2 regions of the Gottfriedia sp. NPDC056225 genome follow, and region 2 is predicted to be linked to the other one. Evidence: predicted binding sites of a transcription regulator. Region 2 holds the regulator's gene; the other holds the start of a gene.
What was found. The regulator NrdR, encoded in region 2, represses ribonucleotide reductase genes. The targets are predictions, from matches to a motif close to AACACNATATATNGTGTT.
Positions count from the first base shown of each region.

Region 1 (8,282 bases), on a different contig from region 2:
TGTTATATCGAATTAATTCGTCTTTAGAGTCAACAGATTCAATTTTTGCCACATCACTTAATAACACTTTTGGCGTCTGAGCGGCTTGATTAGGTGTCGTAGAAGCAACGGACGCAGAATGTAGTTCTAAATCCTTTAGTTTTTGAATTGTATCTAACTTTTCTTCGACCCGTATTGGAATCTTAATATTCCCTTCAGTAATTTTTCCAGCAGGGAATGATAGGAATTTTGAACTGATTTGATCTTTGATGCTTGACAGCGATAGCCCTAAATTTGCAATTTTTTGCTTATCTACTTCAATTGAAAGAGCAGTAGATTTTCCTCCACCAATTGAAACGCTGTTTACACCTTCGATTTTATTTAATGCTGGTACAATTTCATCATTTAAAGTTGTTTCAATATTGGATCCGTTTTTTGAAAACATAGAGATGTAATAAATAGGAAAGGAGCCAAATGAGAATCGATCGACCTTTGTTGTTACATTTTCAGGTAAGCCAGCATCCTTTAGTGTATTGTTGATTTGTTGTTCGACTTTGTCCATATCTGTATTAAACGGAAATTCTAGGTTAATAACAGAAACACTTTCGAAAGACGAGCTTGAGAGAGTCTTAATACCTTCAATTGATTTAAATGAGTTTTCAAGTTTTGTTGTAATCTGGTCATTTATATCATCTGGTGCCGTGCCAGGATAGACAACTTGTACTGAAATTGCAGGAAATTCAATATTTGGCAGTTCTTCTACTTTTAATTTTGAATAAGAGTACACCCCTCCAAAGATTAGTAAAAAAGAGATGATAAAAATTGCTACAGAGTTTTTTAAACTAAACTTTGTTAAAAAGTTCATTCATAACATCCTTCCTATAAATAGTAATTTAGTTGTGGTGTGACTTAATCTGAATTTTCAATCTTTTAAACACGTAGCATCAACAGGTTGTTAAATCTCCCTTGAAGTGTTTTGATCTCATTACATAGATTGATCATTTTTGTGAAATGATAAGATAGAAAGAAAGATCTTATTTTAAGGAGTGATAAAAATGACAAAATCAAAAAAAGAAAAGGAACGATTTTGGAATGAAAGAAAGTCGAACCATAATCCACACGATAAAGTAAAATCTTTTAAAGAATTGGACAAAGAAACAAAATAGTCATCTCCTTTTCTAAAGAGTAAATGGTTCCAGTATTTACCTGAATTACCACTAATCATATTTTCACTTGTAATCATAAAAAAAAGTCCCGTGATATACACGGGACCTGAGACTGATTTAAAAAAGTGTTTTAATAAAATTTTAATAGAATTATAAACTATGTAGATTGTACCTTTTAATTTTTGATTATAAGTAGATACTACTAATTTATCTATTCTGCTGCTCTTACTATTTTATAATTTTTATGGTTTACAACTGTTAGCGGTTCCATTTCTAAATCTCTGAAGTTTTCCATTATGGATATGTCAACAATGACAGAATTTTTATTAACTTTTTGAACTCTACCTTTTAACCCCTGTTTAAACTCAATGATATTTCCTGCTTCTGCAATTTTCATGAGCATATCTCCTAACAAAGTTTTGACTTGACACCTTCTATAATGCATGAAAACGGTTTAAAGGTAAAGAGAAAATTTAAATTTTTTTACAATTATGTCTATTTTCATAAGAAATTATGTTTAAAAACCTTTTGATAGGTAAAAATGGTTGTTAGCACTTTCAGGAGGTTAGTTCGTTGAAAGATTGGTTTGAAGAGTTTGAAGTTGAAATTTCAAATGAAATAAAGGATTTAGTTAGCAGTAATACACTTATTGGAGATCCGATTTTATATTTTGATAAAATTATTTTAATACCATTTTTTGAAATGATTGTAGTACTAGGTGAAGCGCATTCATCCTTTGAATTTGCTAGTGTTGGAACTGGTGTTGAAGTAATTCCTAAGGCATTCTTAGTTATAATGGATGGAAAAACAGATGTAATTTTAGTAAATAATAAAAATATGAATTTAGCTGTTTCAGAAAAAATTCTGGACGTAACTTTTTAGTTTCCAATAAGTACATTCTTTGTTAATGTTAACTTTATGAAAGAGAAGAAGGGCAGGAAGAAATTAAAAAATGATTTTTTCCTCGAACCCTGATCTAATAATAAAGGGTGAGAAGATGGAACAAAACGAATTTATACAAGTAATTGATCAACTAGTTAATGGTGAAATTTCAGAAATTCATATTAAGAAAGATGATTTTTTAGCTTTTAGACAAATAATCGTTAATCGAGACGATTTTAAGCACTTTCGTGGTATTGCTAAACACGGAGGCGATGTGACTTATACATATTTGGAAGAAGCCAGAAGTTAAAACAATGTGTTAAATTATTAGGTAAAAAATATTAAAAATTATATTATTTTAATCATGTACTCATTAAAAGTTTGCGAAAAAAAAAAGTTTTTTAAGCTTTTTTTCTTATTTCGCAAGGCGTTAATGAGTACTTTTTTTGTGAAATGTTAATGACTCCATTTGACAAAAAAATCGTTTTACACATTATTGCACTATCCCCCATAATTTGTTAAATTTCATATATTGTTTCATTTCGAGATATATTGTCGAAATGTTTATTTTCTAATTTCAACACCTATATATTGTGTTTGTTCTAAAAAGGTAATACAATATGTAGGTATATAATATAAGTATTTTCAATATTCTTACATATGAACGAGGGTGATAATATGGTGATAGTTTACAGTTCAATGACGGGTAATGTTAAACGTTTTGTCAATAAAATTAGAATGCCGTCAATCCAAATAAAGGATGGATTAAAAATTGAAGAACCGTATATTCTCGTAACCTATACAACAGGATTTGGTAATGTACCTGAAACCGTAAGTACTTTTTTAAGTAGTAATTCGGAATATTTAAAAGCAGTCAGTGCAAGTGGTAATAAAAACTGGGGAGATTCTTTTGCAGCAAGTGCAGATAAAATAGCATCAGACTATCAAGTGCCAGTGTTATCAAAGTTTGAACTGTCAGGGACAAGTCGAGATGTACAATATTTTATTGAGGGAGTGGAAAAGCTTGAGACATATTGAGCTTAATAATGAATTGACGATTAAAAAAGATGGTTTTTTTGATCTCGCAAAAGATAAAGAAGCACTTCTTTGTTTTTTAAAAGAAGTTGAAGATAAAAAAATTCAGTTTTCTTCTTTGAAAGAACGCTTAAATTATATGATTCAAGAAAACTATTATTATAATGTTGAGTTAGAATACTCCTTTGATGAAATAGAAAAATTATATGAGTTAGTTTACAATGCAGGATTCACTTTTCAATCATATATGGCAGCTTCAAAATACTTTAAAGACTACGCATTAAAAACAAATGATGGTAAGTACTATTTAGAAGGCTATGAAGATCGAATTGCGATCGTTGCACTATATTTAGGAAGAGGCAATATTGAAAAAGCATTGAAGTTAGCGAACATGATGATTCAACAAAACTATCAGCCAGCTACTCCAACATTCTTAAATGCTGGAAGAAGTAGAAGAGGCGAGTTAGTATCATGTTTCTTATTAGAAATGGATGATAGTTTAAATTCGATAGGATTTCAGATTAATACAGCAATGCAGCTATCAAAAATCGGCGGTGGAGTTGCACTTAATTTATCGAAGCTTAGAGCACGTGGAGAACAAATAAAGGAAATTGATAACGCTGCAAGTGGTGTTGTTCCTGTAATGAAGCTATTAGAAGATTCGTTTTCGTATGCTAACCAGCTTGGACAACGTAAAGGTGCTGGTGCAACCTATTTAAATATTTTCCACTGGGACGTAGTTGAATTTCTTGATACAAAAAAAATCAATGCCGATGAGAAAAGTAGAATTCAGTCACTTTCAATCGGATTAATTGTTCCAAATAAATTCTTTGAACTAGCTGAGAAAAATGAACCATTCTACGTATTTGCACCATATACAGTGTACAAAGAGTATGGAATTCATTTAGATGATTTTGATATCGATGAAAGATATGAAGAATTAGTAAATAATGATCGCATTAAAAAGAAAAAAATAGATTTAAGTGCACGAGACCTTTTAGTAAAAATTGCTGCGATTCAGTTAGAATCTGGCTATCCATATTTAATGTATAAAAGTAATGCGAATGAGCAGCATGCATTAAAGGATATTGGTGAAATAAAGATGTCTAATTTGTGTACAGAAATCTTTCAACTTCAAGAAACATCAGTTATCAACAACTATGGTGAAGAAGACTTAATCAAACGTGATGTAAATTGTAATTTAGGATCTTTAAACATCGTAAATGTAATGGAAAATAAAGCGATTAGAGAATCTGTACATGTTGGTATAGAAGCTTTAACAGCCGTAGCAGATATGACAGAAATAGAAAATGCACCTACTGTTAAAAAAGCTAATGAAGAGCTTCATTCGGTTGGTTTAGGTGCGATGAATTTGCATGGATTTTTTGCGAAAAATGGTATTGCATATGAAAGTGTTGAGGCAAAGGATTTTGCGAATACATTTTTTATGATGGTAAACTTTTATTCGATCGAAAAAAGTATGTTAATTGCTAAGGAAACAGGTAAAACATTTAAGGATTTCAAAAAGAGTGAATATGCGAAAGGTACTTATTTTGAAAAGTATACTTCTAAATCATTTGAACCTAAAACTGACAAGGTGAAAGAATTATTTAACGGTATTTATATACCTAATGAATTTGACTGGGTTACATTGAGTAAGCAAGTACAAGCATATGGTTTATATAATAGCTATCGTTTAGCAATCGCACCTACACAATCAATTAGTTATATTCAAAACGCTACATCATCGGTTATGCCAATTGTAAATGTTATTGAATCTAGAACTTATGCAAATTCAACAACATATTATCCGATGCCTTATTTATCAAAAAATAGTTTCTGGTATTATAAATCAGCATATGATGTGAACCAGTTTAAGCTAATTGACTTAATCGCTGAAATTCAGCAGCATGTCGACCAGGGGATAAGTACAATCCTATATGTAAACAGTGATGTCTCGACAAGAGAGCTTGCTAGATACTATATTTATGCTAATAAAAAAGGATTAAAGAGTTTATATTACACACGTACTCGCAAATTAAGTGTGGAAGAGTGCATTAGTTGTTCAGTATAAGATAATAGTTAAATAGAATAAATTAAATCGAAATTAAATTACTTGATGGTCTAAGTGAGAAGCTCGAATATAGAATGCTTTAAGCATATTGTTCTATATCATCGGGCTTTCTTTATGATTAGGGGGAAAATATAGATGAAAGCTGTTAACTGGAATAAAAAAGAAGATGATTTTAGTTTAGTATTTTGGAAGCAAAATTTATCTCAGTTTTGGACAGAAGAAGAAATCGTCGTTTCATCAGATAAAAATACTTGGAATACATTAACGAAAGAAGAACAAGCAGCTTTTAAAAAGGTATTAGGTGGACTAACATTATTAGATACTAAGCAGGGCGGAGAAGGTATGCCATTAATCTTAGTTCATTTAAAAAACTTACAAGCTAAAAGTGTACTAGCATTTATGGGTGCGATGGAAGAAGTGCATGCTAAGAGCTATTCACATATTTTTACAACCCTTGCTACAGAAGATGAAATTGATGAGCTATTTAAATGGGTGGACGAGCATCCAATTTTAACGAAAAAATCAGAGTTAATTTCTTCTTATTATTTAAATTTATTAAAGCGTGATGTTTCAGATGAAGAGCTATACATGGCAATGGTTGCAAGTGTATTTTTAGAGAGCTATTTATTTTATAGTGGATTCTTCTTCCCGTTATATTTAGCAGGTCAAGGGAAAATGACCGCAAGTGGAGAAATTATTAATCTTATTTTACGAGATGAAAGTATTCACGGAGTATTTGTAGGATTGTTAGCACAACAAATTTATGACCAATTTAATGATGAACAAAAAACTCGACTTTTCAATGAAACAATGTCATTATTAGTTCAATTGTATGAGATTGAATTACAATATGCAGATGAAATTTATTCTTCAATTGGTCTAGTAGAGGAAGTTAATAAGTTTATTCGATATAATGCAAACAAGGCATTAATGAACTTAGGATTTGATCCTTATTTTGACGAAGAAGATATTAATCCAATTGTTTTAAATGGACTAAAAACAGATACAAAAAACCATGATTTTTTCTCTGTAAAAGGAAATGGGTATGTAAAAGCAGTTACAGTGGAAAAATTAACAGATGAAGATTTTATTTTTGAATTTTAAAAGGTTAGGAAGTATGTAAATGAAAGCACTAGTTTTTAGAGAGTTTGGTCAATCAGACGTATTAAAATATGAAGAAATCCAGGCACCTACCATTTCAACCGACGAAGTTTTAATTGAAATGAAGGCAGTAGGTGTTAATTTTGCAGATATATACCGTCGCAAAGGGAATTATCATTTAGCAGGTGATCCACCTTATATTTTAGGGTACGAGGGTTCTGGAGTTATTACCGAAGTTGGTTCGAATATAACAGACTATAAAGTAGGTGATCGAGTAGCTTTTGCTGATGTTCCGTTTGCAAATGCAGAGTACGTTGCTGCAAAAGAAACTCATATTGTACCAATTCCGGATGAAATTAGTTTTGAAATTGCTGCTTCTATTATGTTACAAGGATTAACTGCACATTATTTAATTAATGATAGTTATAAAATAAAAGCTGGTGATGTTGCTCTTGTACATGCTGTAGCAGGTGGCGTTGGTCAATTATTAACTCAAATGATACGTTTAAAAGGCGGCGAGGTAATTGGATTAACCTCATCTACAGAAAAAAGAGACAAAGCTCTATCAATTGGTGCAAAAGAAGTATTTTTATATAATGAAGACTGGGTATCGAAGGTTAAAGAAAAAAACGGTGTGGATGTAGTGTATGAATCAGTAGGTTCGACAATAATGGATAGCTTTGAAGCTACTAAAATTCACGGAACAGTCGTGTTTTACGGAATGGCTGGTGGAGACCCAGTACATATCGATCCTAGAATGTTAATGGATACATCAAAAACACTAACAGGTGGAGACTTGTGGAATGTTTTAATTTCAAAAGAAGAGAGACTACGTAGAAGTAATGAACTATTTAATTGGATTGCAAATAAACAATTAATCGTACAAGAACCTACCGTGTTTCCTTTAAAAGATGGAAAACTTGCACATGACTTATTAGAAAGTAGAAAATCAACAGGGAAAATTATTCTAACTGTATAAAAAAGAGGATGTCCCAGATTTGTAAAGGGGCATCTTCTTTTTTGTTTTATAGAAGATAGTTACAAGAAAAGTATTAGAAATAAACGATTAGAACGTGAATGTGAAAATTAGAACTGTGAAACGTGCAAATAAGAACTCGGAGTGCAAATAAACTTTGAAAAGTGCAAATAAGAAATTGAACGGTGCAAATAAAACAGTGGAATGTACAAATAAGTGGTCGGCATGCTTATAGAACCATGGGAAGTGCATATAAGTAAATGAACAGTGCAAATAAATAAGTGAAATGTGCAAATAAGAACTCGTAAACTGCAAATAAGAACTCGTAAACTGCAAATAAATACGAGAGGATCCTAAAATAGATAAGATAATACCTATACCGGTTAGGGTATCTCGCCTTAAAAGTAGATGCACAATAATGGAAAAGTGAATAGTTTCCTCTAATTCTTTCAAATTCTACTAATATAATGAAGACTTCTACTAAATATCTATAAATGAAGATCCCAAAATCAACTTTAATTGAAAAACGCCGCAAAGATACCCCCTTAAATAAATTGCCATAATAAAAAGCCATCGAAGGGTTCGACAGCTTGTATTCTAAGATACTATTCCTTATTAAACAGCAGTGCACTTAATAGGTAATGTAATTGTAAAGGTAGTTCCATTATCTCCACTTAGTACTGAAATCGTGCCGTTATGATTTTGAATCAGTTTTTTTGTTAATGGTAAACCAAGTCCGGTACCGTCATCTTTCGTCGAAAAGAAAGGATCAAATATATATGGTAAGTCAGCAGAAGGAATTCCTGTACCATTATCTTTAAAGGTAATATAAATGATATCTTCATCGATAAAAGTAGCAATATTAATGATCAGTAACTCTTCTTTTTTCGCATCTAATGCATTTTGAAATAAGTTTAAAAATACTTGAACGAGTTGATTCTTATCAAAAAATATATGTGTTGCTATTAAATCTTCAGATAAGAAAAATTTAAATTTTACGTTATTTAAAAATGTCTCACTGAATAATAACTGTTTTATATGATTTGATATAAAATCATTAATCTTAATT
Region 1 is NZ_JBHJTJ010000009.1:11,217-19,498, reverse strand. Features, by position in the region: gene ACFCYN_RS08495 (efflux RND transporter permease subunit) at 1-844, opposite strand, end outside; gene ACFCYN_RS08490 (DUF6254 family protein) at 1,035-1,145, shown strand; gene ACFCYN_RS08485 (YkvS family protein) at 1,357-1,542, opposite strand; gene ACFCYN_RS08480 (spore germination protein GerW family protein) at 1,719-2,027, shown strand; gene ACFCYN_RS08475 (hypothetical protein) at 2,143-2,337, shown strand; gene nrdI (class Ib ribonucleoside-diphosphate reductase assembly flavoprotein NrdI) at 2,706-3,065, shown strand; gene nrdE (class 1b ribonucleoside-diphosphate reductase subunit alpha) at 3,052-5,136, shown strand; gene nrdF (class 1b ribonucleoside-diphosphate reductase subunit beta) at 5,272-6,240, shown strand; gene ACFCYN_RS08455 (quinone oxidoreductase family protein) at 6,260-7,216, shown strand; gene ACFCYN_RS08450 (two-component system sensor histidine kinase NtrB) at 7,829-8,282, opposite strand, start outside.
Region 1: the regulator NrdR is predicted to act here: its motif matches at 2,608-2,625, upstream of nrdI (class Ib ribonucleoside-diphosphate reductase assembly flavoprotein NrdI).

Region 2 (8,282 bases):
AATCGAAGAAAAACACTTAGCAAATCATTCAAGTTTAATCGTGGAAATGATTGGTGAAAATTATCACTCGGAACAAATTCAAGGCTTTGGACTTTCAAATGAAAATGGCCATTTCTTCATTCCGACATCTGTTGGATTAGAGTCAGATTTGTTTAAAAAGTGGCTTGAGGATGAGCGTGTTGAAAAGAATGTATATGATGCGAAAGGTGCATATGTTGCACTAAAGTGGAGAGGAATCGATTTAAAGGGAGTTAATTTCGATCCGTTACTTGCTTCATATATATATGACCCAGCACAGTCTAATAAAGAATTTGCTGATATCGTAAATGGTAAAATTGATTTTTCAATTCAAACCGCTGAATCAATTTACGGTAAAGGGGCAAAACAAGCGCAGCCATCTCAAGAAGTTTTAGCCGAGTATATCGTTCGCAAATCGATTGCTATTAGTAAGTTAGAAGAAACACTTGAAGAGTCATTACGAAAAAATAGTCAATATGAACTATTAACTGAGTTAGAATTACCATTAACGTTTATTTTAGGTGATATGGAATTTGAAGGAGTAACAGTTAGAGAAGAGACTCTTCGTACGATGGGTTCAGAGCTAGCTAATACATTAAAAGTACTTGAAGAAAATATTTATGAGCTAGCTGGTGAGAAGTTCAATATTAATTCGCCTAAACAATTAGGTGTTATATTATTTGAGAAATTAAATTTGCCGTCTGGTAAAAAAACAAAAACAGGTTATTCGACTTCTGCTGATGTCCTTGAAAAATTAGAATCAGAACATGAAATTATTCGATTAATTCTTCATTATCGACAAGTTGGAAAATTGAATTCCACATACGTCGAGGGATTATTAAAAGTAATCAATCAGACAGATTCGAAGGTTCATACTCGCTTTAATCAAGTATTGGCACAAACAGGTCGTTTAAGCTCAATTGATCCTAACCTTCAAAACATCCCGATTCGATTAGAAGAAGGTAGAAAAATTAGGAAAGCTTTTGTAGCATCAAAAAAAGATTGGGTGATTTTTGCAGCTGATTATTCACAGATTGAGTTAAGGGTATTGGCTCATATAGCGCAAGATGATAATTTAATGGAAGCATTTAAAAACGATTTTGATGTTCATACAAAAACTGCAATGGATGTTTTTCATGTAAATGCAGATGAAGTGACAAGCAATATGAGAAGACAAGCAAAAGCTGTTAACTTCGGGATCGTGTACGGAATTAGTGATTATGGTTTATCACAAGGATTAGGTATTACAAGAAAAGAAGCAGGTATATTTATTGAAAAATACTTTGCTAGTTTTCCAAAAGTAAAAGATTATATGTCAGATATCGTTCAAAAAGCTAAGTTAGATGGATTTGTAAGTACAATTTTAAATAGACGTCGTTATATTCCTGAAATTACAAGCTCTAATTTTAATGTCCGTGGATTTGCTGAAAGAACAGCGATGAATACGCCTATTCAAGGAAGTGCTGCGGATATTATTAAAAAGGCAATGATTTTACTAGATGAACGACTTAAAGCAGAAAAACTTCAAGCAAAATTAATTTTACAAGTACACGATGAATTAATTTTAGAAGCACCTAAAGAAGAATTAGCAACCTTAGAAAAATTAGTTCCAGAAGTAATGGAGCATGCAGTCGAATTATTAGTACCACTAAAGGTTGACTATAATTCTGGAGAATCTTGGTTCGAAGCAAAATAATATCGAGCGTGTTTACAATCTAGATTAGGAAATGCATGAATAGAAAAAGTAAGTGCAATTTTCTAGTAAGGATAATGAAATCAATACCAATAGTACTTATACAGTTAAATTAATAGATAGGATGAAAATTGTATGCCTGAGTTACCGGAAGTCGAAACCGTTAGACGAACTTTATTGGACTTAGTAGTAGGAAAAACAATCTCGGCAGTAATCGTCTCATGGGGAAAAATCATTAAGAAACCTAGTGAAGTTGAAGAGTTTCAGATTTTACTAAAAGGTCAAACTGTAGAAAATATTAATCGTCGAGGTAAGTTTCTTCTTTTTCAATTAAGTGATTTCACACTTGTTTCTCATTTAAGAATGGAAGGGAAATTTCGAGTTTTCCCTACCGAAGAACCTGTAGCACCTCATACTCATGTGCGTTTTCTATTTGATGATGGCACGGAACTTCGATATCAAGATGTACGCAAATTCGGGACGATGCATTTGTTTAATAAAGGTGAAGAAAGTGAAGGGCCCCCACTTGCTAAGTTAGGGCCAGAGCCATTTTCGGATGAGTTTACTCCGGAGTACATGAAAGAAAAACTTAAAAATACAAATCGAAAAATTAAAGTCGTGTTATTAGATCAGGAATTGGTGGTCGGTTTAGGCAATATTTACGTTGATGAGGTTTTATTTAGGGCTATGATTCACCCGGAAACACCTGCATCATCTTTAAAACCAAAACAAATAAAATTACTTGCCGAAACAATAACAGAAACATTAAAAGAAGCTGTAAATTTAGGTGGAAGTACAATTCGTTCTTATGTAAATTCGCAAGGGAAAATAGGAACCTTTCAAGATATTATTAAAGTGTATGGCCGAAAAGGATTGGAATGTCATAATTGTGGCCAACCGATCGAGAAGATAACAGTGGGTGGCAGGGGTACTTCTTTTTGTCCGGTTTGTCAGCCTAAAAAAAATTAACATAAGGTTCCTTTCTTTCATACTATAACAAGAGTACGAAAGAGAGGAGCCTATTTTTATGGTAAATATGCTATCATTAATACTACTAGCATGCGCGCTAAGTTTAGATAGCTGCAGTGTTGGATTTACTTATGGACTTCGAAAAGTAAGAATTCCTTTAAAATCAATTATTACAATTGCATCTTGTTCAGGGATTATACTAATGACATCAATGGGCATTGGGCATGCAATTACAGACTTTTTCTCACCAGTAATCGCTAAAAGAATCGGAGGAATTGTACTTGTAGGTATAGGTTTGTGGGTACTTTTTCAATTTTACCGATCGAATAAAAACGCTAGTTCAGCAGCGGAAGAAAAAAATGAGATTGAAGATAAAGGGATTGACTGGGAATTTGAAATTTTAGGTGTGGTCGTAAAAATATTAAAGAAGCCTACAACTGCAGATATAGATCGTTCTGGAAGTATTAATGGATTGGAAGCGTTGTTACTTGGTTTTGCACTTTCACTTGATGCATTTGGTGCTGGGATCGGTGCATCATTACTTGGATTTTCTCCATTATTGACAGCATTTGTAACATCAACTGCTAGTGCATTATTTTTATTATTTGGTATGAAATTAGGAAATGTGTTATCGAAAACATTATGGCTTCAAAAATTAACTTTTTTACCAGGCATATTTTTAATATTAATTGGATTATTGAAGATGTAATAAATATACTGAAAGAGTGTATCCGAATGGATTTTTTCCATTTGGGCCTCTTTATTTAGTGAGGAGAATTATAACATGGGTGAAATTTTTGGACTGACTGGTAGTATTGCAAGTGGCAAAAGTACTGTTTCTAATTTTTTAAAACAATTAAATGTTCCAATTGTAGATGCAGATGTAATTGCTAAAGAAGTAGTTGAAATTGGACAACCTGCATATGAAATGATCAAAGAAGCTTTCGGAAGTGAGATTCTATTAGAGTCTGGAGAAATTAACAGACCACTTCTTGGAAGTATTATTTTTAATAATAAAGAAAAGCGCTTACAACTTAATGGAATTGTACATCCCGAAGTCAGACGAGAAATGAAGAAACAAGCAGACAGGTACATAAATCAAGGTGAACCACTTGTTATTTTAGATATACCACTTTTATATGAAGGTAACTCAATTGAATTGGTGGAGAAGGTAATCGTGGTAACTGTGTCTGAAGAAAATCAACTAAAACGGTTGATGGAACGTAATGGATTATCGAAAGAGGATGCACTATTACGTATAGGGTCACAAATACCTGTAAAGGAAAAAGCTGATAGGGCTGACTATGTAATTGATAATAATGGTGACCTTGAGGATACAAAAAGACAAGTAAAAGACCTATTAAATAAAATTATTTAAGAAAATAATGTAAATAGTTTAACCAAAATCCGACTTATGTGTTATACTAATTGCAGGGAGATAATAAACAGTATAACTTAATTGGGGGTTTACTTATGGTAAATGTAGCAATAAATGGATTTGGTCGAATCGGACGCATGGTTTTCCGTCAAGCAATTAAAAATGGTGATTATAATATAGTAGCGATTAATGCAAGCTATCCTTCTGAAACTTTAGCGCACTTAATTAAGTATGACACAGTTCACGGTAAATTTGATGGTGAAGTTATTGCAAACGCAGATCATTTAATCGTTGATGGAAAGCGTGTGGAACTAATTAGCGAAAGAAATCCTGAGTTACTTCCATGGAACGAGCTAAATGTTGATATAGTTATAGAAGCAACAGGTAAATTTAATGATGCTGAAAAAGCAAAAATGCACATTACTGCTGGAGCACAAAAAGTAATTTTAACTGCACCTGGTAAAAACGAAGATATTACAGTAGTAATTGGAGTAAATGATGATCAATTAGATTTAGAAAAACATCATATTATTTCAAATGCATCATGTACTACTAACTGTTTAGCGCCAGTTGTAAAAGTACTTGATGAGCAATTCGGTATTGTAAACGGCTTAATGACAACAGTTCATTCATTTACAAATGATCAAAAAAATATCGATAATCCTCATAAGGATTTACGTCGTGCACGTGCTTGTAGCCAGTCAATTATTCCAACAACTACAGGGGCAGCTAAAGCATTATCTAAAGTACTTCCACACTTAAATGGAAAATTACATGGTATGGCTTTACGTGTTCCTACTCCAAACGTTTCTCTTGTTGACTTAGTTGTTGATTTAAAGAGAGAAGTAACAGTTGACGATATAAATGAAGTATTTGAAACAGCATCAAAAGGTTCAATGAGCGGAATTATTGAATACTGCAATGAGCCATTAGTATCAATTGATTTTAATACAAATACACATTCTGCAATTATTGATGCTCTTTCTACTATGGTAATCGATGGTACAAAAGTAAAAGTATTAGCTTGGTACGATAATGAGTGGGGCTATTCAAGACGTGTAGTTGACTTAGTGTCAATCGTTGCATCAAAAATAAAAAAGCTTGAAACGGTTTAAAAATTAAAAGATAAAACTGAACTTATAAAATTATGTAAACGAATACAAAAGGCTAACTAGTTAATCTGGTTAGTCTTTTTGAAGTTGCATGATAAATAAAAATGTCATACTAATTCTCTGTTTTACAGAAGATATTTGTGACTTTATATGTAAGAAAAAACGTCTGCGGGGTATTTAGGCTTCTTGCATTTCTCTAGGGAGTCGAGTGCCTTTCGTTCCAATCAACAAGTCTTATTTTAAACACTTTTTATCCATAATTTGACTAAAGATTAGTGCGACATAATATATTTAAAAAAGGAGTTTATAAAGAAGATGGAAGTTTTAAAAATGCACCAATCTTCTTCTCTTAAATCCTTTATGGTTTCCTTTTGTTGCTTTGAAATAATAGTAGCGCCAATAGAACTTCTATATTTCCCTGACCCAATTTCATTACAATTAATCAAGTAAATAACAAAAAAATAAAATTTATCTTGCAATTCAAATTTAAAGAAAGTATACTAACTTTCGTGAACTTCTAAAAGTATAACTAATTACTTAAAGGGTTAGGACCTCTTTGGACTAACTTTCCCCCGTGGTAGTTGATCATACTTTCGCAATAGAAGTCATGACAAATTATTTAAGGGGGAAATGAATATGGATACTATGGGTCGTCACGTCATTTCAGAATTATGGGGATGCAATACAGAAAAATTAAATGATATGAAATTTATTGAGGAAACTTTTGTTGATGCTGCGTTACGCTCTGGTGCAGAAGTTCGTGAAGTTGCTTTTCACAAGTTCGCTCCTCATGGCGTTAGTGGTGTCGTAATCATTTCAGAATCACACTTAACTATTCACAGTTTTCCTGAGCATGGTTATGCAAGTATTGATGTTTACACTTGCGGTGATAGAATTGATCCAAATGTAGCTGCAAACTTTATCGCAGAGGCTTTAGAAGCTGATACTCGCGAAAACGTTGAGCTACCAAGAGGAATGGGTCCCATTCAAGTTAATAATGTAAAAGTTGTAAACGGTAACTAAAAAGAATTGAGAGAGGTGATTTTTCATCTCTCTTTTTTGTTTTCTTTCTAACTAATTTAATTAATATTGTATTTATATAGACGTTTATGGAATGAACTAGCTTTGCATAGTGAAAAATATTTGCAAGAACTAAGTCTTTGTGACATTTTAGAAATAAACTTTAGTTTATTTTGAATTTGTTATAGTATAGAGTTATAATAATACGTTTAAACAATTTAGTGTTTGGAGTTGAACTATAACGATGAGATGTCCAACGTGTAACTTTAATGGGACAAGAGTACTTGATAGTAGACCAGTTGATGAAGGTCGTTCAATTAGAAGAAGACGTGAATGTGAAGAATGTCAGCATCGTTTTACAACTTTTGAGCGAGTTGAAGATAATCCTATTTTAGTTGTAAAAAAAGAGGGAGCTCGTGAAGAATTTAGTAAAGATAAGATGTTAAGGGGACTGATTAAAGCATGTGAGAAACGCCCTGTCTCTTTATCTCAGCTAGAGGACATTATTCATAGCATTGAAAAAGAACTGAAAAATAGTGGAACATCTGAAGTTCCAAGTGAAGTTCTAGGAGAAATGGTTATGGAGCATTTATCAAAGGTTGATGAAGTTGCATACGTACGATTTGCGTCTGTTTATCGTCAATTTAAAGATATTAATGTATTCATTGATGAATTAAAAGATTTAATTAGCAAAGAGCGAGGTAAAGACGAATAATACTTCGCTCTTTTGATACAAGAAAGGAAGTTTTGAATGTCTATTGATAAGCAACATTGGATGGATGTTCTTCCTGCGGATCCTTATACTGTAACGGCAGCAGGCTATTTACATAATTTTCATAGACAAGTTTTGACGATGTTGTATCAGCCGATTATTGGTAGTCAAGCTTTAAGTTTATATATGACACTTTGGGGTGAATGTGAGCAAACGGACCTCCACCCTAATACATTAACACATCATTCACTAATGCTTGGAATGAAAAATAATTTAAAATCAATTTATGAACAAAGATTAATCCTTGAAGGAATTGGCTTACTTAAAGTTTATGAAGGGTTTGAAAACAGTACGAAAAAGCTTCTTTATGAGCTTCAATCTCCGCTAGATCCTCATTCTTTTTTCGAAGATCCTATTCTAAATATCTTTCTGTTTAAAACAATTGGGAAAACACAATATCAACGAACAAAAAACTTTTTTAGTAGACAAGCATTTTCGAAAGATGGCTTTTGTGAGATATCTAGATCGTTTGATTCAGTATTTCAAACCATTACGGTAGAGCAATTAAATGAAATTCAGCAAAGTAACGATCTTTCCACTTCAAATGATACGAAAATATTACAAGACAGTCAGTCTGTTAAAATTTCTGTGAAAATGGAAGAGTTTGATTATGATTTATTTTTAGACGGTCTCTCAGATTCGTTTGTTCCGAAACGTTCATTTACTTCAGACGTAAAAGAAACCATTTTAAAACTTGCATTTTTATATGGAATAAATCCTATTCAAATGAAAACAATTGTAATGCGTTCACTGAATGAAGAAAATAAAATTAATATAGAGACACTTCGTTTAGAAGCAAGAGATTGGTACCAATTCCAGCATCACGAAGCTTTACCTACGATTGTTGAAAAGGTTCAGCCAATTCAACATAGACAAATGGGGAATGAACAGCCAACAACTCAAGAAGAAAAATTAATTCATTGCTTTGAAACAATATCTCCCCGTCAATATTTAAAGGAGATATCTGGTGGAGCTGAACCAAGTGAAGCTGATTTGAAGATAATTGAAGAAATTATGATCGAACAAAAACTTCTACCTGGCGTAGCGAATGTGTTAATCGATTACGTAATGATTCGTTTAGATAAAAAACTTTCTAGAAATTACGTTATTAAGATAGCCAGTCACTGGGCACGAAAAGGTGTAACAACAGTTAAACAAGCAATGGATCTTGCTCGCAAAGAGTTTGAAGAAACTAAACAAAGTGCAACTGCTGCTAAAACGCGAACAAATAATAGACGTAATAAAGCAATTCGAACTGAAATTGTACCTGATTGGCTTCAACCGAATACAACGACTGAAGTACCAAAAGATTCAGTAGCA
Region 2 is NZ_JBHJTJ010000010.1:56,102-64,383, reverse strand. Features, by position in the region: gene polA (DNA polymerase I) at 1-1,714, shown strand, start outside; gene mutM (DNA-formamidopyrimidine glycosylase) at 1,847-2,680, shown strand; gene ytaF (sporulation membrane protein YtaF) at 2,739-3,389, shown strand; gene coaE (dephospho-CoA kinase) at 3,465-4,058, shown strand; gene ACFCYN_RS09300 (glyceraldehyde-3-phosphate dehydrogenase) at 4,154-5,173, shown strand; gene speD (adenosylmethionine decarboxylase) at 5,807-6,193, shown strand; gene nrdR (transcriptional regulator NrdR) at 6,435-6,905, shown strand; gene ACFCYN_RS09285 (replication initiation and membrane attachment family protein) at 6,942-8,282, shown strand, end outside.